Linked DNA regions of Neorhizobium galegae bv. orientalis str. HAMBI 540. The protein of the gene in region 1 binds, or shares a complex with, the protein of each later gene. Links are inferred from orthologs where the notes say so. Each region holds a gene or a part of one and is shown in the gene's direction. Other genes may lie near its edges.

The links.
Region 2: the proteins of RG540_RS02165 (region 1) and tldD are in contact, whole or in part, in a solved structure (PDB 5NJ9), measured with the Escherichia coli proteins. The link is inferred for Neorhizobium galegae bv. orientalis str. HAMBI 540 from one-to-one orthologs.

Annotation. Positions count from the first base shown.
Region 1 is NZ_HG938353.1:448,040-461,031, forward strand. Bases 8,323-11,221 are described here. They hold RG540_RS02165 (TldD/PmbA family protein), read left to right. Parts: upstream 8,323-9,048; coding sequence 9,049-10,395; downstream 10,396-11,221. Other genes in these bases: RG540_RS02160 (monovalent cation:proton antiporter-2 (CPA2) family protein), read right to left, coding at 8,323-8,944; RG540_RS02170 (3'(2'),5'-bisphosphate nucleotidase CysQ), read left to right, coding at 10,401-11,204. In the rest of the region: ileS (isoleucine--tRNA ligase), read left to right, coding at 1-756; RG540_RS02125 (hypothetical protein), read left to right, coding at 891-1,520; RG540_RS02130 (nucleoside deaminase), read right to left, coding at 1,528-1,983; RG540_RS02135 (pseudouridine synthase), read left to right, coding at 2,131-4,359; 16S rRNA (guanine(966)-N(2))-methyltransferase RsmD, read left to right, coding at 4,366-4,926; RG540_RS02145 (patatin-like phospholipase family protein), read left to right, coding at 4,937-5,818; RG540_RS02150 (NAD(P)H-dependent oxidoreductase), read right to left, coding at 5,831-6,436; RG540_RS02155 (TetR/AcrR family transcriptional regulator), read left to right, coding at 6,516-7,136; more of RG540_RS02160, read right to left, coding at 7,133-8,322; RG540_RS02175 (DUF4170 domain-containing protein), read left to right, coding at 11,266-11,508; waaA (lipid IV(A) 3-deoxy-D-manno-octulosonic acid transferase), read left to right, coding at 11,678-12,992.
Region 2 is NZ_HG938353.1:584,013-593,278, reverse strand. Bases 5,610-8,428 are described here. They hold tldD (metalloprotease TldD), read left to right. Parts: upstream 5,610-6,220; coding sequence 6,221-7,636; downstream 7,637-8,428. Other genes in these bases: RG540_RS02755 (sulfite exporter TauE/SafE family protein), read left to right, coding at 8,151-8,428; RG540_RS02760 (nucleoside triphosphate pyrophosphohydrolase family protein), read right to left, coding at 7,715-8,023; RG540_RS02770 (YcxB family protein), read left to right, coding at 5,647-6,135; RG540_RS02775 (invasion associated locus B family protein), read left to right, coding at 5,610-5,618. Also shown: RG540_RS02805 (cytochrome c oxidase subunit 3), read right to left, coding at 1-90; RG540_RS02800 (cytochrome c oxidase assembly protein), read right to left, coding at 142-777; RG540_RS32225 (hypothetical protein), read right to left, coding at 788-928; RG540_RS02790 (heme o synthase), read right to left, coding at 925-1,881; ctaD (cytochrome c oxidase subunit I), read right to left, coding at 1,949-3,652; coxB (cytochrome c oxidase subunit II), read right to left, coding at 3,671-4,555; more of RG540_RS02775, read left to right, coding at 4,968-5,609; more of RG540_RS02755, read left to right, coding at 8,429-8,942; RG540_RS02750 (polysaccharide deacetylase family protein), read left to right, coding at 9,108-9,266. UniProt on the Escherichia coli protein: Metalloprotease involved in CcdA degradation. Suppresses the inhibitory activity of the carbon storage regulator (CsrA).

The DNA of each region.
Region 1 (12,992 bases):
CCTGAACTCGAAAAGCTGATGCTGCATCGTCTGGCCGAACTCGATAAGCTGGTGCGCGAAGGTTATGACGCCTTCGAGTTCAAGAAGATCGCCCGGGCGCTGATCGATTTTTCCAATATCGAGCTGTCGGCCTTCTACTTCGATATCCGCAAGGATGCGCTCTATTGCGACGCCCCGTCGTCGCTGCGCCGCCGTGCGGCTCTTGCGGTCATCCGCAAGATCTTCGAATGCACGGTGACCTGGCTTGCCCCCATGCTGCCATTCACCACCGAAGAATCCTGGCTGTCGCGCAACCCGAATGCGGTTTCGATCCATCTCGAACAGTTCCCGACGGTCCCGGCCGAGTGGAAGAACGAGGCGGTTGCCGAGAAGTGGGCGCAGATCCGCAAGGTGCGTTCGGTTGTCACAGGCGCGCTCGAAATCGAACGCAAGGACAAGCGGATCGGCTCTTCGCTGGAGGCCGCGCCGGTCGTTTATGTCAACGATCCGGAGCTGATGAAGGCGCTGGAAGGCCAGGAGTTCGAAGAGACCTGCATCACCTCGGGCATCGCGATCGTTGCGGGCGAGGGGCCGGAAAACGCCTTCCGTCTGCCGGAAGTGCAGGGCGTCGCGGTCGATCCGAAGCTCGCCGAAGGCACCAAATGTGCACGCTCGTGGCGGGTGACGACCGATGTCGGCTCCGATCCTGCCTATCCGGATGTATCGGCGCGCGACGCCGCCGCATTGCGCGAACTCGCTGCACTTGGTCGGCTTTGACGGCTTGAAATCACCGGATGATTGCGCTTTGGGCAATCATCCGGTAAAACCGCCTGAAATTGGCCGGATTTTCCGGCCATCAGGCGTTTGATTGTGTCTGAGGCGTCAGGACGGGCGCCGCTGGAAGGGTTTTGATGAAAGCGACATATGCGTTTCGTGTCGGCATGGGCTTGGCCGGTATCCTCGCCTCGACATTGACCCTTTCGGGCTGCATCGGCGGCCCGACCTACGGCACTGACAAGACCGCCATGGAGCAGCTGACCGACGATCTTGGTCAGTCCGTCTCGCTGGGCGGCAAGAATACCGAAGCGAAAGCCGGCCTGAAATACAACCCGCGTCCTTCGCTGGTTGTCGCCAAGGGACAGGACCAGGCGCTGCCGGCGCCGCAGCAGTCGCTGGCGAACCGCGAGAGCAACCCCAATTGGGTCGAATCTCCGGAAGAAACCCGCAAGCGTCTGCGTGCCGAGGCGGCGGCTCACGAGAATGATCCCAACTATCGCTCACCGCTATTGGCGGGCAATGGCCAGGCCGGTCAGATGACCGAGACGGAAAAGTGGGAAGCCTTCCGCAAGGCCAAGGAAAACGCCGAGACCGTCAGCGTCACCGGACGCCGCCGTTCGCTCGCCGAGCCGCCGGCGGAGTTCCGCTCGGCGGACGCAGCAGCACTGTCGGATGTCGGCGAGCCCGAAAGCCAGAAGGAAAAGCGCCGCAAGGCGCAAGCCGCGGACGCCAAGAAGGGCAGTGACTGGTGGAAGCTCTTCTAGGCCCGCTCTAGCTCTCTCTTTTCGATCTGAAGAAGCTGGTGAGCAGGATCGCGGCTTCGCTTTCGCCGAGGCCGGAATAGACCTCCGGTGCGTGATGGCAGGTCGGCTGGGCGAAGAAGCGCACGCCGTTGTCCACCGCTCCGCCTTTCGGGTCTTCCGCGCCGTAATAGAGCCGCCGGATGCGCGCAAACGAGATCGCCGCCGCGCACATGGTGCAGGGTTCGAGCGTCACGTAAAGGTCGGCACCTGACAGCCGCTCCTGTCCAAGCGCGGCCGCGGCATCCCGGATGACGGCGATTTCGGCATGGGCGGTAACGTCGTTTTCGGCGCGGGTCCGATTTCCGGAGCGGGCGACGATAACGCCGTCGACGACCAGAACGGCGCCGATCGGAACCTCGCCGCGGGCGGCCGCGTCTTTGGCTTCCGCAAGGGCTGCGTCCATGAACCCGTCGCTATTAGGCATTTCGGCGATTCCCTCTTAACCCGGATCGCGCGAACTGGTAGGAAGCATCCAACTGGACGCCCGGCTGCGGGCACGAATCCATCTCAGTCAACACGAACAAGAATGTCCGGATCGCTCCGTAGACATCACGCTTCAGGCAAACAACAAATGAATTCCAAAGACAAGCCGAAGCGCGGCGAAGGCAAGACTTTCGTTCGCGAAACCAAACCGAGAGCCGCTCCGAAGGCCGGCGCTGCAGGCAAGGCGGGTTTTTCCGCCAAGGAAGGCCTCGGCCCCAGGAAGAGTTCCGCGGCCAAGAGCGGCGCTGAAAAGGCGGCAAAGCCCGTCCGCAAGCTGCCGCCGGCACCGGAAACCATGGAGGCCGAGGGCAAGCCCGAGCGCATCTCCAAGATTCTCGCCCGTGTCGGCGTCGCGTCGCGCCGCGATATCGAGCGGATGATCATGGAAGGCCGGGTCAGCCTGAACGGCAAGGTTCTCGATACGCCGGTCGTCAACGTGACGCTCGCCGACAGAATAGAAGTGGATGGCATGCCGATCCGCGGCATCGAGCGCACCCGCCTCTGGCTCTACCACAAGCCCGCCGGCCTGGTGACCACCAATTCCGATCCGGAAGGCCGCGCCACCGTCTTCGACAACCTGCCGGAAGGCCTGCCGCGGGTGCTCTCCATCGGCCGCCTCGACATCAATACCGAAGGCCTGCTGCTGCTGACCAACGATGGCGGCCTGTCGCGCGTGCTGGAACTGCCGACCACCGGCTGGCTGCGCCGCTACCGCGTGCGTGCCCATGGCGAGATCAAGCAGGAGGAGTTGGACAAGCTGAAGGAGGGCATCGCCGTCGAAGGCGTGCTCTACGGCTCGATCGACGCGACGCTCGACCGCAGCCAGGGCAGCAATGTCTGGATCACCATGGGCCTTCGCGAAGGCAAGAACCGCGAGATCAAGAACGTGCTCGGCGCGCTCGGCCTCGAGGTCAACCGTCTGATACGCATTTCCTACGGACCTTTCCAGCTCGGAGACCTGCCGGAAGGCCAGGTGGTGGAAGTGCGCGGCCGCATGCTGCGCGACCAGCTTGGGCCCCGCTTGATCGAGGAATCGAAGGCCAATTTCGACGCGCCGATTTATACCGAGATCGCCGCTGACGAGGAAGAGAAGCCCGCCCGCGCCGAGCGTTCGGAATGGACTGCAAGGCCGGAGCGGACCGAACGCCCGCGTGCCGGCAAGCCGGAGGATCGGCGTGAGAAGCCGTCTGGCCGCCCCGACACCCAACGCGACGACCGCAAGTTTGCCGACAAGCCGCGTGGTGCCAAGCCGTTTGGCAATCGCGCCGAGGACGAGGACGACCGTCCGAAGAAGCGTCCGCCGATGGGCACCAGCCGCACCGCCAATGTCTGGATGGCGCCCGGCGCCCGTCCGACCACCGAAAGCAAGACGCGCAAATCCTCCGCCCGTGCCGAGGCCGAGCAGCTTTTCAAGAAGCCCACGCCGCAGAACGACCGGCCGGTCATCGTCAATCGCGCCGAAGAGGACCACGACTGGATCCGCGCCGACGGGCCTGACAAGCCGGAAAAGGCTGATTTCGGCCGCAAGAAGTCCTTTGGCGATCGGCCGGACCGCGGCGATCGTCCCGTCGGCGACAAGCCGAGGGGCGAACGTTCCTTCGGCGACAAACCCCGTGGCGACCGCAAACCGCGCGAAGGCGGCGACCGTCCGCGCACCAAATCCTTCTCGGGCGACGCCCGTTCGGAACGTCCACGCGGCGAGCGCGCCTTTGGTGACCGCCCGCCCCGCGGCGACCGCCCGTTCGGCGACAAGCCCAGAGGCGACCGCCCATTTGCCGACCGCAAGCCGCGAGCCGACGGCGACCGCCCAGCACGCGCCTTCGGCGAAGGCCGCCCTGAGCGTCCGCGCGGCGAACGTCCTTCCGGTGCCCGCCCGCCCCGTGGTGACCGCCCGTTCAGCGACAAGCCGAGGGGCGAACGCTCTTTCGGTGATAAGCCGAGAGGGGAACGTTCGTTCGGCGACCGCAAGCCGCGCGAGGATGGCGAGCGTCCCGCACGGTCCTTCTCCGCAGGCGAGGGGCGCTCCGAGCGTCCGCGCAGCGACCGGCCGTTCTCGGATCGGCCTCCGCGCGGAGATCGTCCCGCAGGTGACCGTCCCACAGGTGATCGGCCCGCCGGCGACCGGCCGCGCGGTGGAAAGCCAGGCGGCAAACCATTGGGCGCCAAGCCGGGCGGCGGCAAGAGCTTTGGCGGAAAACCTTCCGGCGGCCGTGGAAAACCGGCGGGTGCCGGTGGCAAGCCCGGGGGCAAGCCTGGTGGCCGGCCCGCGTCGGGCGGACGCCCGGCCGGCGGCAAGCCGCGCACGCCGAGAGGGTAACGGGTAGTGCGGATCGTCGGTGGTGAATTTCGCGGCCGGTCTCTGGCCACGCCCAAAACGAGCGATATCCGGCCGACCATCGACCGGACGCGCGAAAGCCTGTTCAACATCATCGGCCACGTCTATCCGCAGGCGCTGGACGGCGGCCGGGTGATCGACCTCTTCGCGGGTACCGGCGCTGTCGGGCTGGAGGCGCTGTCGCGCGGCTGCAAGAGCGCGCTCTTCGTCGAGAACGGCGTCGAGGGTAGGGGCCTGTTGTGGGAGAATATCGACAGTCTCGGCCTGCATGGCCGGGCGCGCATTCTGCGCCGTGATGCCACCAAGCTCGGCACGGCCAACAATATCGAGCCGTTTCATTTCCTGTTCGCCGACCCGCCCTATGGCCAGGGGCTTGGCGAGGGCGCAATGCTTTCGGCCCATGTGGGCGGCTGGCTCGCACCCGGAGCCCTTGCCATTCTGGAGGAGCGGGCCGACATCAATCCTGCTGTCGATGCCGCGTTCAAGCTCCTGGAGAGCCGCACATTCGGCGATACCCGCATGGATTTTTTCCGCTACCAGCCGACCTGAGGTCAGAGGAATGAATACGAGGCTTGCAGTTCCCGATCTCGAAGCCGTTGGAGCCAAGGGCGGCCTGACGTTTGCCATCGCTCTCGGCGGCGGCGGGGCGCGGGGCATCTCGCATATCCAGGTCATCGAGGCGCTCGACGAACTCGGCATACGGCCGGTGGCGATTTCCGGCTCGTCGATCGGCGCGATCATCGGCGCCGGCATGGCGTCGGGCATGACCGGCCGCGAAATCCGCCAATATGCGCTGGAGACGGTCGGCCACCGCGGCACCCTTTTGAATAAGCTCTGGGGCCTCGGCCCGGCGACCATGCGCGACAAGCTCGGCGGCTTCCGTTTCGGGCAGTTCAATCTTGAACTGATCCTCGATGCCTTCCTGCCGCCGCAGGTGCCGGAGGATTTTGCCGATCTCGAAATCCCGATGAAGATCTCCGCCACCGACTACTACGGCCAGGCGGAAGTGATCCTCGAACAGGGCGAGCTGCGCACCGCGATCGCCGCTTCGGCCGCCATTCCGGGCCTGTTCATGCCGGTCCGGGTCAACGGCCGGGTGATGATCGATGGCGGCGTCTTCAATCCCGTCCCCTATGAGCAGCTGATGGACGTGGCCGACGTGGTGATCGGCGTCGACGTGGTCGGTGCGCCGGAAGGCGACGGCACCCATGCGCCCAGTCGCATCGACAGCCTGTTCGGCGCCAGCCAGCTGACGATGCAGGCGAGCATCGCGCTCAAGCTGAAGCTCAATCCGCCGCATATCTTCCTTCGGCCGTCGGTCAACCGTTTCCGGGTGCTCGATTTCCTGAAGGCCCGCGAAATCCTCGACGAATCCGAGCACGTCAAGGACGAACTGAAGCGCGCCATCGACGCACTGCATGCGGCGGCAGCCGAAGCCTGACGTTTGGGCTGGCTAAGCGGCCTCGGTTTTCCGGGCCGTGCTGAAAACATTGCGGCCGATCTTGCGCGCGATCTCTGATGGGAAATCGGGCTTATCCAGCTCTTCCTCCAGGAGAAGCTCGGATGCCATGACCGGCGCGCCGCAATAATCGAATATCCCATGATCGATCTGTGTTCTCATCGCGCCGAAATAGCCATGTCGCGCATAGGTGCGCATGTCGGCGCCGCCGATCGCGACCAGATGGATGGGAAGGTGGTGAAGTTTCTTCACCACCTTGGCGCCTTCCGCGTCGTCATAGGCCCAGCCGTTTGCGAACACGCGGTCGATCCATCCTTTCAGTAGCCCCGGCATGGACCACCAGTAGACAGGATAGACGAGCACCAGAACATCGGCACGATCGATCCTCGCCTGTTCGGCCGTGACATCCGCCGAGGGTGCTTCCTCCCTGCGATGCGCGGCGAGATCCGCCTGCGTAAATCTCGGATCGAAGCCCTCCGCCGCAAGATCGGCAATCTCGAAAGAACCGCCGGACATGGTGACGCCCTCGGCCAGATGGGCGGCGACGTTATGGGTGAGGGATCCGGGTTCGGGATGCGAAACGACGATCAGTGCGTGCATGGCGATAACTCCTGCTGGCAGATTGAAACTGACGGGCGATAGCTATATACTTTTAGTAAGTTACTTTTGGTATATAGTCATGTCAAGCATCGAACTGAAAGAACCGGCGCGTCTCCGGCAACGCCTCTCGCGGCAGGGAAGGCGCCAGCAGTTGATGGAGGTTGCGTGGCGCATCGTCCGGGAGGAGGGCACCGATGCCCTGACGCTTCCCCGGCTGGCGGAGCAGGCGGGCGTCGCAAAGCCCGTCGTCTACGATCATTTCAGCACCCGGCCCGTTCTCTTGGCAGCACTTTACGAGGATTTCGACAGCCGCCAGACGGCCATCATGGACGCTGCCCTGCAATCGAGCGCCCCGACGCTCGCTGACCGGGCGGCGGTCATCGCCTCCTCCTATGTGGATTGTGTTCTGTTGCAGGGCCGGGAGATACCGGGCGTAATCGCCGCCTTGGCGAGTTCCCCCGAGCTTGAACGGATCAAGCGCGACTACGAGGTTATTTTCATGGAAAAATGCCGGCTTGCGCTTGTCCCGTTCGCGGAAGCCCGCCACATAGCGCTGCCCGGTCTTTGGGCCATGCTCGGTGCAGCCGAAGCGCTGTCCAACGCCGCCGCGAGCGGGGACATCACGGCGGCAGAGGCCAAGGATGAGCTTTCCGAGACGATCGTCGCGATGGTCGCAAGAGCAAGCGCCCGCCGGCCCTAACCATTCTCCGCCGTCGCCGGCTCCGGGCTCAGTTCGTCGTCGACCACCATCGACCGCTTCGGCTTGATCAGCGGTTCCGGCCGGACCGGGCTGTTGAACAGCATTTCGCGGCCGGCGCCGAGCCCCTGGACGGCCTGGATCTGCAGCCGCTCCTCGTCGCGCTGGCGGATGTCGTTACCGATCTCCTCAGCGTCGATTTCGCCCATGCCAAGCGCCTCCAGCGTCTTTCTTCCGAACAGCAGGCCTGATTCCAATGTCTCGCGCAGCTCGTATTCGACGTTCCGGTCCCGCAGCGACAGGGAATGGATACGGTCGTAGGAGCGCACATAGAGACGCACGTCCGGAAATTCCGAGCGGATCAGATCGACGATCTGGTCGGTCGTCTCGCGCTTCTGGGTGGTGACGGCAACGACCTTCGCCTTTTCGATGCCCGACGCGATCAGCACGTCCCGGCGCGTCCCGTCGCCGAAATAGATGCGGAAACCGAAGGAGGCCGCCTGGCGGATACGGTCGGCGGAATCGTCGATGACGGTCACCTCGCGGCCGCCGGCCAGCAGGATCTGCGCGGCGATCTGGCCGAAACGCGAAAACCCGATCATCAGCACGTCGGCGCCGGCGCCGTCGAAATCTTCCTCGAGTTCCTCGCGGCTCTCACCATTGAGAAGCCGCTTGGAAAGTGCTGCGCCGAACGGGGTGAGGGCCATCGAAAGCGTCACGCCGGCGATCAGCAGCGAGGCGGTGGCCGACGAGAACAGGCCGCTGGCCGTTGCCGTGGTGAACAGCACGAAGCCGAATTCGCCGCCCTGCGGCAGCAGGAAGGCGATGCGCACCGCATCGTTGTGTGGCGAACCCCAGAGCCGGGAGAGCCCGTAGACGATCAGCGCCTTGAGCGCCATGAAGATCGGCACCGCTGGCAGGATGAAGAAGATGTTGTCGAGGATGACATGGACTTCCAGCGACAGGCCGACGGCCATGAAGAACAGCGCCAGAAGCAGGCCGCGGAACGGTTCGATATCCGCTTCCAGCTCATGTCGGTAGGAAGACTCGGCCAGCATCACGCCGGACAGGAAGGCGCCCATCGCCATCGACAGGCCGACCGCCTGCATCGCCGCCGCCGACCCCAGCACCACCAGCAGCGCTGCGGCGATCATCACCTCGCGCGCACCAGTGCGGGCGATGATCTGGAACATCGGCGTCAAGAGATAGCGCCCGGCGATCACCATGGCGCCAACGGCTCCGACCGCGATTGCGAAATCCAGAAGTGGCGAGGCTTCTGTCTCCGTGGTTCCCGGCGCCAGAATGGTGATCAGCGCCAGCAGCGGCACGATCGCGAGATCCTGGAACAGCAGTACCGAGAACGAGCGTTGGCCGTGCCGGCTGTTCATTTCGCCGTCGTCGTTGAGGATCTGCAGCGCAAACGCGGTCGACGATAATGCAAGGCCGAAGCCGACGATCAGGCTGCCGCGCCAGTCCGCCATGTTCGTCAGATACGCCAGCCCGGTGAGCGCGAACCCCGAAATTGCCACCTGTGCCGGACCGAGGCCAAACACGTCGCCGCGCATCTGCCAGAGACGCGAAGGCTTCAGTTCGAGCCCGATGATGAACAGCAGGAAAACAACGCCGAATTCCGCGAAATGCAGCACTTCTTCGGTCTCGACGATCTGCTGCATGATCGGTCCGATGACCACTCCGGCGGCAAGATAACCGAGCACCGTGCCAAGCCCCAGCTTCCTGAACACCGGGGCGGCGATCACCGCGCCGGCAAGCAGGAGAAGCATTTGGGAAAATAGCGAGCCGGCAGCGGTCATGCGGGATACTTTCAGTCTAAGGTGGGACATCAAGAATCGGCGAGCCGCCCTTGATGCTTCTAACAGTGCACAATAAATGGGACGAGAATGAAAGGCTTGCAATCATGACCTCTGAAATCGATTCCGCCGACCTGCTTTCCCGCGCCAGCCAATTGATCGATCTAGCCAAGGCCGCGGGAGCGGATCAGGCGGACGCGGTCGTGGTTCGCTCCCGCTCCCGCTCCGTCAGCGTCCGCCTCGGCAAGGTCGAGGGCACGGAGGCCTCCGAGAGCGACGATTTCTCGCTCCGCGTCTTCGTCGGTCAAAAAGTCGCGAGCGTCTCGGCCAATCCCGGCTTCGACATGAAGATCCTCGCCGAGCGTGCCGTCGCCATGGCCAAGGTCTCTCCCGAAGATCCCTTCGCCTGCCTTGCGGACGAGGCGGATCTCGCCAGATCCTATCCGGACCTCGAGCTTTACGATCCCACCGACATCTCGACCGACGCGCTCCGTGAAGCATCGCTCGAAATGGAACAGGCGGCGCTCGATGTTCAGGGCGTCACCAATTCCTCCGGCGCCGGCGCATCGTCGGGCATGGGCGGCCTCGTGCTCGTCACCTCGCACGGCTTTTCCGGCAGCTATATGGCTTCCCGTTTCGGCCGCTCCGTCAGCGTCATTGCCGGCGAGGGCACCAAGATGGAGCGCGACTACGATTTCGACAGCCGCCTTTATGCCGCCGATCTCGACGATCCGAAGCTGATCGGCCGCCGCGCCGGCGAGCGCACCGTGAAACGCGTCAATCCACGCCAGGTCGATACCGGCAGCAACATCACCGTCGTCTTCGATCCGCGCATTGCCCGCGGTTTCGTCGGCCATATTGCCGGCGCTATCAATGGCGCGTCGGTCGCCCGTAAGACCAGCTTCCTGCGCGACAAGATGGGCCAGCAGGTGCTCAAAGCCGGGCTCAGCATCACCGACGATCCGCTGATCGTCCGCGGCTCCTCTTCGCGTCCTTTCGATGGCGAGGGTGTTTCCGGCGAACGCATGGTGATGATCGAGGACGGCGTCCTGAACCACTGGTTCCTGTCGACCTCGACGGCGCGCGAGCTCGGGCTTGTCACCAACGGCCGCGGCGTGCGCGGTGGCACGGCTGTCTCGCCGGCCTCCACCAATCTGGCGCTGGAGCCTGGCGACATCTCGCCCGAGGATCTGATCAAGTCGATCGGCAACGGCTTCTACATCACCGAGCTGATCGGCCAGGGCGTCAACATGATCACCGGCGAATACTCGCGCGGTGCGACCGGCTTCTGGATCGAGAATGGCGAGCTCGCCTATCCCGTTTCGGAAGTGACGATCGCCTCCAACCTCAAGGACATGTTCATGCGCCTGACGCCGGCCAATGACATCGACCGCAAGTTCGGCGTCGCGTCCCCGACCATTGCCATCGAGGGCATGACGCTGGCGGGACGCTGATCCCGGTGGCGGAAGTGCTGGACTGGGGCCAGGACCTCGAACTCATTCTCGACGCGGCGCGCCAGGCCGGCGAGATCGCCCATGGCTTTTTCGGCCGCTCGCCGGAAGTCTGGTGGAAGAACGAGGGCCGGTCTCCGGTCAGCGCCGCCGATTTTGCCGCCAACGACCGGCTGCAGAGCCTGCTCCTGACGGCCCGGCCGAACTACGGCTGGCTCTCCGAAGAGACCGACGACGATGTTGCCCGGCTTGACCGTGAAACGCTTTTCGTCGTCGATCCGATCGACGGCACCCGGGCCTTCATCAATGGCGAAAAGACCTGGTGCGTCTCGGTCGCCGTCGTCCATCGCGGCCAGCCGGTCGCCGGTGTCCTGGTCGCGCCGGCGCTCGACGAGGAGTTTTGTGCGGTGAAGGATGGTCCGGCGCTGAAGAATGGGCGCCCGATTTCAGTCACCGGTGAGCGCGCCAACGGCGAACTGGTTATCGCGGCCGACGAAAACCTCGTCAAGAAATTCGAGCCGGGTTTTCGAGACGAAGTCCGTCGGGTGCGGCATGTACCGTCGCTTGCCTACAGGCTCGCCATGATCGCCGACGGCAGCATCGATGGCACGGTCGTCAAGCGCGCCTCCCACGACTGGGATCTGGCGGCTGCCGACCTCATTCTCGAACGGGCAGGCGGGTGCCTTGTCGATCTTGCCGGCAACCGGCTTGTCTATAACCGCGAGAGTGTCGTCCACGAAATGCTGGCCGCCGGCGCCGAACATGCGCTCCGCAGCCTTTTGCCCCAGCTTGCCGGCCTCGCTCCGGGTTGACCTTTCATTAGGAATGCAGCACAGGAAGAGCCGGGGGAGCTGGAACGGACGGATACGGACAATGACGGAAACGGGCGAAAAGAAACAACTTCTGCATCTGGTCTTTGGCGGCGAACTGCAGAGCTTGGAAGGTCTTCAATTCAAGGATCTTTCGGCGCTTGATATCGTCGGCATCTATCCCGACTACGCAAGCGCGCTCGTCGCCTGGCGGGGCAAGGCGCAGCAGACGGTCGACAACGCTCATATGCGTTATTTCATCGTCCATATGCACCGCTTGCTCGATCCTGATACTAAGTCGGCTTGAGATAAGCCTCGCGTTTTACAATGTGCTCGCAATGCTGGTCCCTCGCCTGGTATCGATCCCGGGGACCCTTTTTTGACGCATTTGTAAAACACAAAAAACTGGGCTACGGATGAGCAATCGGAGGGTCTATCACATTGATGGCGGCCATCACGCATCGGGGGCAAACACGGTGAGCAAGATTTCTGCGCGCCTGGCTCTCGCTGGCTACCGGGCGGCCGGTATTACCCTCTATCCGTTGGTTGGTCCTTACCTTGCCTATCGCGCCATGAAGGGCAAGGAGGACAGGACCCGCAAGCTGGAACGGCTCGGTTATGCAAGCCTTGCCAGGCCCCGCGGCCCGCTGATCTGGGTCCATGCGGCAAGCGTCGGGGAAACCATCGCCATCATGCCGATGATCCGCGAGCTGCGGCGCCGCGAAGTCCACATCCTTCTGACGACGGGCACTGTTACATCCGCAAATCTCGTCCGGTCACGGCTGGCCGACGAGGTGATCCATCAATACGTGCCGCTCGACCTGAAATTTCCGATCAAGCGCTTCATCGCCTACTGGAAGCCCGACGCCTGCATCACGGCGGAATCGGAAATCTGGCCGACGACGATCGCCGAACTCGCCCGCCGCCGCATTCCGCAGATCCGCGTCAACGCCCGTATCTCCGACCGGTCCTTCGATCGCTGGCGCAACCGCAGCTCGATCGCCGAGGCCATTTTCGGCAGGATGGCGCTGGTCATCGCCCAGTCGGATCTGGATGCCGAACGCTTCCGCGATCTCGGCGCCTGGCCTGTCATCACATCCGGCAACCTGAAGAGCGATACGGACCCGCCACCCTGCGACGAGGCGCTGCTTGCAAGTTATCGCAAGCAAATCGGCAGCCGCCGGACCTGGGCGGCGATCTCGACCTTCGACGGCGAGGAAAAGGCGGCGGCAACCGTGCACAAGGCGCTGAAGCCGAAAAACGGCCAGTTGACCATTCTCGTGCCGCGCCACCCCGATCGCGCCGACGCGGTCGAGGAGATGCTGAAGGAAGCAGGCCTGACCGTGGCGCGCCGTTCGCGCAACGACGTGGTGACGCCGGAGACCGACGTCTTTCTCGGCGACTCCATCGGCGAAATGGGACTTTACCTGCGTTTGACCGAAATCGCCTTCGTCGGCAGGTCGCTGACCAACGAGGGTGGGCAGAACCCCCTGGAACCGGCCATGCTCGGCTGCGCCGTGCTTTCCGGCCCGCATGTCCAGAATTTCCGCGACGCCTATCAGCATCTGGTGCGCAAGGGTGCCGCCCGCATCGTCAAGGACGTCGAGATGCTGGCAAAGGCCGTCCATTACCTGATGATCAACGACCTCGCCCGCGTGAAGATGATCGATTCCGGCCATGACGCGATGGAGGAGATGCGCGGTGCCCTGTCGAAGACGATCAAGGCGCTGGAGCCCTATGTCAATCCGCTGACGGTGAGCGCAAGGCTGCAGCCGAAAGCCGCCGCCGTTC
Region 2 (9,266 bases), 130 kb from region 1 along the record:
GATGATAAAGGCGCCGATCGAAGCCAGGATCGGCCACGGGCTCGGATCGATGATGTGGTAGTCGTGATTTTTCTGATGCGCGTCGGCCATGTCAGAATCCCCGGATGAATGCCTGCTTCGCCGGAAAACCGGCGAACCCTCTTAAAGTTTCCCCACGCCTGTGTTCTGGGTGCCCGTCTTCTGGGCGCCCGCCTTCTGGCCTTCCGGCAGAGCGGCGACCGGTTTGCTCGGCTCGCTCGGATAGAAGGTGTAGGACAGTGTGATCGTCTTGATGTTCTTGGTCTCTGGCGCCGTGGCGAGCTCCGGGTCAACGAAGAACACCACCGGCATCTGGACCGACTGACCGGGCTGCAGCGTCTGCTCGGTGAAGCAGAAGCACTCGACCTTGTTGAAATAGGCGCCCGCTTCCATCGGCGTGACGTTGAAGACGGCGCTGCCTGTCGTCGGCTTCGACGATCGGTTGGTGGCGCTATATTCGATCTGCACGGTCTCGCCGATCTTCGGGCTGACTGCCTTGGCGGGCTTGAACTCCCAGTTCAGGCCCGGCGAAATGTTGGCGTCAAACGTCACCTGGATCGACTTGTTCAGGATCTTGTCGGAATACTGCTCGACGCGCTGGGTGGTGCCGTTATAGCCGGTGACCTGGCAGAACAGCCGGTAGAGCGGCACGGATGCATAGGCGGCGCCGACCATGCCGGCCACGAAAACAGCGCAGCCGGCGAAGATCGCGGCGTTGCTGACCCGTTTTGCCTGACCGTTCTGAATTCCGTCCGCCATCGGTTCCATCCTAGTTCCCGACCCCGCCGATTTTCACCAGCGTCATGATGTAGAAGAGGACCACGAGCCCGGCGAGAACCAGGCCGAGCGCGATATTGCGGTTGCGGCGCGACTTCTTCTGGGCTTCGCTGAGCTTGACTGTCTCGATCACAGCAAGCCTCCCAGGAGGTGCGGCACCCCCGCCAGCAGCCGGTCGGCCAGCAGGCCCGAGAAGATCGCAAAGAGATAGATGATCGAATAGGCGAACATCTTCTTCGCCGGCATCATCTTTTCGTCGCCGTCTGGCATGCGCCGGACGGCGATGGAACAGATGATGAAGATCGCGCCAAGCACGGCGGCGAAGATGCCGTAACCGAGGCCGGCAAGACCGGTGAAGGTGGGAGCGACCGCAATGACAGCGGTCAGCACAGCATAGACGATCATCTGGTTCTTGGTGGAGGCTTCGCCTGCAACATTCGGCATCATCGGCACGCCGACCGAGCCGTAGTCGCGCATCTTGAAGAGCGCGAGCGCCCAGAAATGCGCCGGCGTCCACAGGAAGATGATCAGGAACAGAAGAATGCTGTCGAGCGACACGCCGCCCGTCACGCAGGCCCAGCCGATCATCGGCGGGAAGGCGCCGGAAGCGCCGCCGATGACGATGTTCTGCGGCGTCGAGCGTTTCAGCCACATCGTGTAGACGACGGCGTAAAAGAAGATCGTGAAGGCGAGCAGGCCGGCTGAAAACCAGTTGACCGCGAGGCCAAGGATGACCACCGAGAAAACTGATAGCGTCAGGCCGAAGGCGAGCGCTTCCTGCGGCAGGATGCGGCCAGCGGGGATCGGGCGCTTGGCGGTGCGGGTCATAATGGCGTCGATATCGGCGTCATACCACATGTTGAGCGCGCCTGAGGCGCCGGCGCCGACCGCGATGCAGAGAATGGAAATCACGCCGAGGACCGGATTGATGTGGCCTGGCGCCAGAATGAGGCCGGCGAATGCGGTGAAGACCACGAGCGACATCACCCGGGGCTTCAGGAGCTCGAAGAAATCGCGCGCACTCGCTTCCGAGAGGCGTGAGCCTCCATCGGAGCCGAGAGCGTCGTGATTGTCCATAACCGTCATTGAACCGTCCTGTTTGGTATTTCAAGGCATCGCGCTGCCGCGATGCCCTTCTTCAAAGATGAACCGCTTACTTGACGCGCGGCAGCTGTTCCCACTGGTGGTACGGCGGCGGCGAAGAAAGCTGCCATTCCAGCGTGGTCGCACCTTCGCCCCACGGATTGTCGCCGGCAATGCGCTTCTTTGCGAAGGCTTCCCAGACGCCGAAGAGGAAGATCAGCACGCCGACGAAGGAGATGTAAGAGCCGACGGAGGAAACGTAGTTCCAACCGGCGAATGCATCCGGATAGTCGATGTAGCGGCGTGGCATGCCGGCAAGGCCGAGGAAGTGCTGCGGGAAGAACACCAGGTTCACGCCGATGAACATGATCCAGAAATGCGCTTTGCCGATCTTCTCGTTGTACATGTACCCGAACATCTTCGGGAACCAGTAATACCAGGCCGCGAAGATGGCGAAAACTGCGCCGAGCGACAGAACGTAGTGGAAGTGGGCCACGACGTAATAGGTATCATGCAGCGAACGGTCGAGGCCGGCATTGGCGAGCTGGACGCCCGTGACGCCGCCGACGGTGAACAGGAAGATGAAGCCGATCGCCCAGATCATCGGGGTGGAGAAGGTCAGCGAGCCGCCCCACATCGTTGCGATCCAGGAGAAGATCTTGATGCCGGTCGGAACCGCGATGACCATCGTCGCGAAGACGAAGTAACGCTGAGCATCGAGCGACATGCCAACCGTGTACATGTGGTGGGCCCAGACGATGAAGCCGACGGCGCCGATCGCGACCATGGCGTAGGCCATGCCGAGATAACCGAAGACGGGCTTCTTCGAGAAGGTCGAAACGATATGGCTGATGATGCCGAAGCCGGGCAGGATCAGGATGTAGACTTCCGGGTGACCGAAGAACCAGAACAGGTGCTGGAACAGGATCGGGTCGCCGCCGCCTTCCGGAGAAAAGAAGGTGGTGCCGAAGTTGCGGTCGGTCAGAAGCATGGTGATGGCGCCCGCCAGGACCGGCAGCGACAGCAGCAGCAGGAAGGCGGTGACCAGAACCGACCAGGCGAAGAGCGGCATCTTGTGCAGCGTCATGCCCGGAGCGCGCATGTTGAGGATCGTGGTGATGAAGTTGATCGCACCGAGGATCGAGGACGCGCCGGCGACATGCAGCGCGAAGATCGCCAGGTCGACTGCCGGGCCAGGGTTGCCCGTGGTCGAGAGCGGCGGATACATGGTCCAGCCGCCGCCGACGCCATAGGCGCCTGCCGGGCCTTCGACGAACATCGACAGTAGCAGCAGCAGGAAGGCCGGAACGATCAGCCAGAAGGAGATGTTGTTCAGGCGCGGGAAAGCCATGTCCGGCGCGCCGATCATGATCGGCACCATCCAGTTGGCGAAACCGCCGATCATCGCCGGCATGACCATGAAGAAGATCATGATCAGTGCGTGAGCGGTGGTGAACATGTTGAACATCTGCTTGCCGCCGTCGATCGCGGCGTCGCCTTCGTAGCCGTAGACTATCGCGGCCAGGCCGTGGAAGATCTGGATGCCAGGCTCCTGCAACTCCATGCGCATGGCAACAGAGAGAAGGCCGCCAATGATGCCCGCGATGATCGCGAAAATCAGATAGAGCGTGCCAATGTCCTTGTGGTTGGTCGAAAACAGCCAGCGGGCAGCAAAGCCCGGCTTATGCGAATGATCATGATGATCGTCGTGAGCATGCGCATCGTGAGAGGTGCGAGCCTGAGCGTGATCGTCGTGAGCGGAATGTCCAGCCATTGTCCTCACTCCCCTTGATTACTTGGATTCGTTTGCGGCGACGGCGAAGTTGCCGGCCGGCTTGTCGACGGCTGCCATCAGGCCCTTGTAGGCGCCCGGCAGGTCGGTCGCAGCAGCAGCGAGCCAAGCCTTGTACTTGTCTTCAGACACGACGCGGATGGCGATCGGCATGAAGGCATGGTCCTTGCCGCAAAGCTCGGAGCACTGGCCATAATAGAGGCCTTCATTCTCGGCCTTGAACCAGGTTTCGTTGAGGCGACCCGGAACGGCGTCGATCTTGATCCCGAAAGCCGGCATTGCGAAGGCATGGATAACGTCGGACGGAGCGGCCGTCACCAGCATGCGCACGGTCTTGTTGACCGGGATGATCAGTTCGTTATCGACAGCCAGCAGCTTCGGATAGACGGCGAGATCGGTCTTGCCGGCGCTCGCGCGATCGGGATCCTTCAGCAGGTACGAATCGAAGGCGACCGGGGTCTGCATACCTTCATATTCATAGTTCCACTGCCACTGGGTGGCAGTGGCCTTGACCGTCATGTCCGAGTCCGGAATTTCGAGCTGGGCATTCAACAGGTTGAAGGAGGGGATTGCGAGGAAGAAGAGAATGAGAACCGGGCCAAGCGTCCAGATGATCTCGATCGCCGTATTGTGGCTGACGCGCGACGGCACCGGATTGGCGCTCGCACGGAACTTCACCGCGACGACGACCAACAGCGCCAGGACCAGCAGCGTCACCGGCACGATGAACCACAAGGTGTAATGGTTGAACCAGCGGATCTGGTGCATGATCGGCGTTGCGGCCGCCTGGAAATCAATCTGCCACGGATGCGGCTGGTCCGCAAAACCTGCGGAAGCAAAGAGCAGACAGATGAGCGCCGTCATCACTGCAAAAGCCCTGTTCATCACTACATATCTCCCCATGCGTCTGATCTCGATCAAACCGAACGCAGAATCCAAGCTATATGGTCTGCTTCAATCACAGTTTGCCTGCCGCCGCAATATCTGGCGGGAAAAGCCCGTGCGGCATTTTTGCGCCTCCCGGAGAAGCCCGAAATCGTGCCATAATGATAGGCTATAGAGCTCCTTTTTTGGGGCGTTCGGCCCGTATTCCATAGGCCTTCCACACTTTCGGCGGCCTTACTATAGCCCCTGTGCCGACCAAAATCCGGCGATTTCTTTATAATAATGTCGGTGGCGCCACTGGCCCGGGCCGAGTCCCATTTTCGCCGTACTCCACTGGAAAGAGGTCAGGGCTTTTCATTTCGCCCGGCGAACGCCAAGAATAGCCGCACTGATTCGTCTTCCAGAGGTTTACATGGGTCGTCCCTCCCTGATCTGCGCCGGTCTAGCCGTGATGCTTGCAGCCGCCGTTTCGCTTCCCGCGTTCGCGCAGCAGCCGCAGCCCGGCCCGCGCCCCGCCGCGCCCCAGCCGGCCCCCCTGCCGGCTCAGGGCGCCAAACCGGGGCCGCAGGCGCCCCGGCCGGCGCCGAACGGCGCGCAGACCCAGCAGCCCCCGGGGCAGCAGGCGCAACCGCCCGGCAATGTGCGCGAGAACCACGGCGCATGGTCGATCATCTGCGACCGCCCGGCCGGCGCTTCCGCCGACCAATGCGCGCTGATGCAGAACGTCATCGCCGAGGACCGGCCGGAAGTCGGCCTGTCGGTGGTGGTGCTGAAGACCGCCGACCGCAAGGCGCGCATCCTGCGCATCCTCGCGCCGCTCGGCGTGCTCCTGAAGGACGGCATGGAACTCTATGTCGACAACAACAATATCGGCCGCGCCTATTTCACCCGCTGCTTCTCCGAGGGCTGCTATGTGGAAGTGGAGATCGACGAGGAACTGATGCGCATCCTGCGGGCCGGCAAGGCTGCCGTCTTTGCACTGCGCGAATCCGCCGATCAGGACCGGGTCGGCATTCCGATCGAGCTGACCGGCTTCGGCGAAGGTTACGACGCGCTTCCGTGATCACGTTATAATAAAGAAACGATCGTTCATGGAGCTTCGCGGCAACCATACCTTCCCCGTTCGCTTCGACGACGAGGTCGTGCGCGATGCAGTGCGCGTGTTTGTCATAGAGCGCACGATGCGCGAGCAGAAGGGGAAGTGGGCGGCGGCGGGACTGGTGGTCGTCGCCGGCGCCGTACTCCTGTTCCAGGCCAACTTCACCCTCGCGCTGCTGGCGTTCCTCGTCGCCTGTTTCCCGGCGATTTTCAGCGCCGTGGTCTGGCGCGCGCATTCCGCCAGCGCCTTTGGCCGCTACAGGCGCATGACCGATCGCAGCGCCGAAGTGACCATCGATCCGGAAGGGTTCGGCATCGCCTCCAACCTCGGCGACGGCCGGCTCAACTGGACCAATGTCACCGAGATCTGGGAACGGCCGCTTTCGTTCATGCTGTTCAGCGGCACATCGGCCTTCAATATCCTGCCGCGAAATGCCATGCCGCAGGAGGTGCAGGCCTTCCTCAGCGCAAAAGCCATCTGAAAGCAGGCTTGCTTCGGTCCCTCCCCGGACCTACATCGGTTGGAACAGAGCGCGTCTTCCAGTGGCAGCGCAGAAGGAGCATCCCATGAATACCGACCTTCTCAACCTTTTCGACTGCGACGAGACCAAGCTGCGCTCGATGCTTTCCGAGGCGCTTACCGGCGCCGATGACGGCGAGCTTTTCGTGGAACATGCCCAGGCGGAATCGCTGACCTTCGACAACGGCCGCCTGAAGGGCGGTTCGTTCAACACAGACCAGGGTTTCGGGCTGCGCTCCGTCGCCGGCGAAGCGGTCGGTTATGCCCATGCAGGCGAGCTTTCGGCGGCAGCGCTGTCCCGCGCCTCGGATGCGGTGCGGGCCGTCACCGCCGGTTATTCCGGCTCCTACGCCGCCGCCCCCCAGCGCACCAACAAGAAATATTACGGTGACGAGAACCCGATCGGCAGCCCCAGCTTCGAAGAGAAGGTCAAGCTGCTCACCGAGATCGACGCCTATCTGCGCTCCAAGGACGACAAGGTGCGGCAGGTGACGGCGACCGTTTCGGCAAGCTGGCAGGTGGTCGACATCCTGCGCGCCGACGGCCACCGGGTGCAGGACATCCGCCCGATGACCCGCATCAACATTTCCGTCGTCGTCGGTGACGGCGACCGGCAGGAATCGGGCTCGTTCGGCACCGGCGGTCGCATCGGCTTCGGCGATTTCGTCACGGAAGGCAACTGGCAGACCGGCGCCGACGAGGCGCTGCGCCAGGCGCTCGTCAACCTTTCCGCAATCGACGCGCCGGCCGGCACGATGGATGTCGTACTCGGCTCCGGCTGGCCGGGCGTGATGCTGCACGAAGCGGTCGGGCACGGGCTGGAAGGCGATTTCAACCGCAAGAAGACCTCGGCCTTTGCCGGTCTTTTGGGTGAGATGGTCGCGGCTCCTGGCGTCACCGTCGTCGACGACGGCACGATCGACAACCGCCGCGGCTCGATCACCATAGACGACGAAGGCACGCCATCGGCCTACAACGTGCTGATCGAGAACGGCAAGCTCGTCGGTTACATGCAGGATCGCCAGAACGCCCGGCTGATGGGCGTCGCGCCGACCGGCAATGGCCGCCGGCAGGGTTATGCCTATACGCCGATGCCTCGGATGACCAATACCTATATGCTCGGCGGCGACAAATCGCCCGAAGAGATCATCGCCTCGGTGAAGAAAGGCATCTACGCCGTCTCCTTCGGCGGCGGCCAGGTGGACATCACCTCCGGCAAGTTCGTGTTCGGCTGCACCGAGGCCTACATGATCGAAAACGGCAAAATCGGCCCGGCCATCAAGGGCGCCATGCTGATCGGCAACGGCCCGGATGCGATGCGCCGCGTCTCGATGGTCGGCAACGACATGAAGCTCGACACCGGCATCGGCAATTGTGGCAAGGGCGGCCAGTGGGTCCCCGTCGGCGTCGGCCAGCCGCATCTGCGGATGGACCAGGTGACGGTGGGCGGGACGAAGGCGTAAAGCGGAGCAGTTTGCCTGGCGATAGAAACGCTGAGGTTTCTATCGCCAAATCCCAATGCTGGCGTACGAGCCTCAAATTCAGCCCTCATCCGGCCTGAACAGCCATTTCCGCTCGATCGCCGATGCAAGATCGATCCGGTTGTTGCTGGCAAACAGCAGGATATGGCCGAGAAGATCGGCCGTCTCGTCGGCAAGGTCGCGGGCGAGATCCTCGTCGCTCCTGCCCTTTTTCCGTCCGCGGCCGGTAGCGCGGTTCCAGGCCTGGGTCAGCTCGCCCATCTCCTCCTGCAGCTTCAGGAGAAACCAATCGGCATCGCGGACCATTCCGTGGGTTTCGGCGTAATCCGCGGATGCAGCCTCGAATTGTTCGGTAAGTTTGCCCAGCATAATGTTCTCCTTTTGTATCCACAGGAGAATGCTGATTCCAGCGCCGTGTCCAGAGGGTTTGCTTGACACCCTCATCCAAATCCCGGCAGGTGCGGACCATCCGAAGCCCTTCATCACGGCATTTTTCATGGCATCCTCAAACCCGATTTCCGCCTTCCTGGATGCATGGATTCCGGGTCATGGGGCGGCGCAGCTCGTCTTTCTTTTCCTCTCGGCGCTGATCGCCGGACTGGCACGCGGGTTTTCCGGGTTCGGCGGAGCGCTGATCTTCGTTCCGCTTGCAGGTGCTGCCGTCGGCCCGAAGATCGCCCCTGCCCTGCTCCTGGTCATCGACGGCGTGACGACGCTCGGCATGCTGCCGGACGGCTGGAGGCGGGCGAACCGGCGAGAAGTGGGCACGATGCTGATCGGTACGCTGGTCGGCGTACCGGCGGGCACGACGCTGCTGGCGGTGATCGATCCAACAGCGCTCCGGTGGCTGATCTCGGTCGTGGTGCTCTGCCTGCTGATCTTCCTGATTTCCGGCTGGCGTTACCACGGCAAGCCAAAAACTCCGCTGACCATCGGCGTCGGGGCGCTTGCCGGCCTGTTCGGCGGCGCGGCGCAGCTTTCCGGTCCTCCGGTCGTCGCCTACTGGCTCGGCGGCGCCATTCCGCCGCTCACCGTGCGCGCCAATCTCATCCTTTATTTCGCGCTTTCGACGGTGATCTCGGCCACCGCCTATGTCATCGGCCACCTTTTGACCCTCGACGTCCTTGCCCTCGCACTGATCGCCGGCCCGGGTTACGGCCTCGGGGTGACTGCCGGTTCGAAACTGTTCGGATTTGCCTCCGAAGGCACCTTTCGGCGTATCTGCTTCCTGCTGATCGCCATGGCGGCGATCGTCAGCCTGCCGCTTTTCGATGCGCTGCGGCCCTGAGCAGGATTCAGCACGGCGTTATTCAGCAAGACTTAACCCGTCCGAGAGTAGGGTCGGCCTCACCGAAGTAACGTGGGCGTGATCGCGGTGGGGAACACGAAGGAGAGGTTTCAGGCGCTTTGGCGCCGGGATGTCAAACGCCGGCTTGTCGCCGGTGGCCTCGACATGGCTGCCGCACTTGCGCGTGCCGGGATGATGCCCAATGCCCGTGGCCACGGCGCCATCTTCACACTTCATCATGTGCGGCCGAAACAGAGCCGCCCGTTGCAGCCGAGCGGTCATCTCGAAGTCACACCGGATTTCCTCGGCGAAGCGATCGAACGG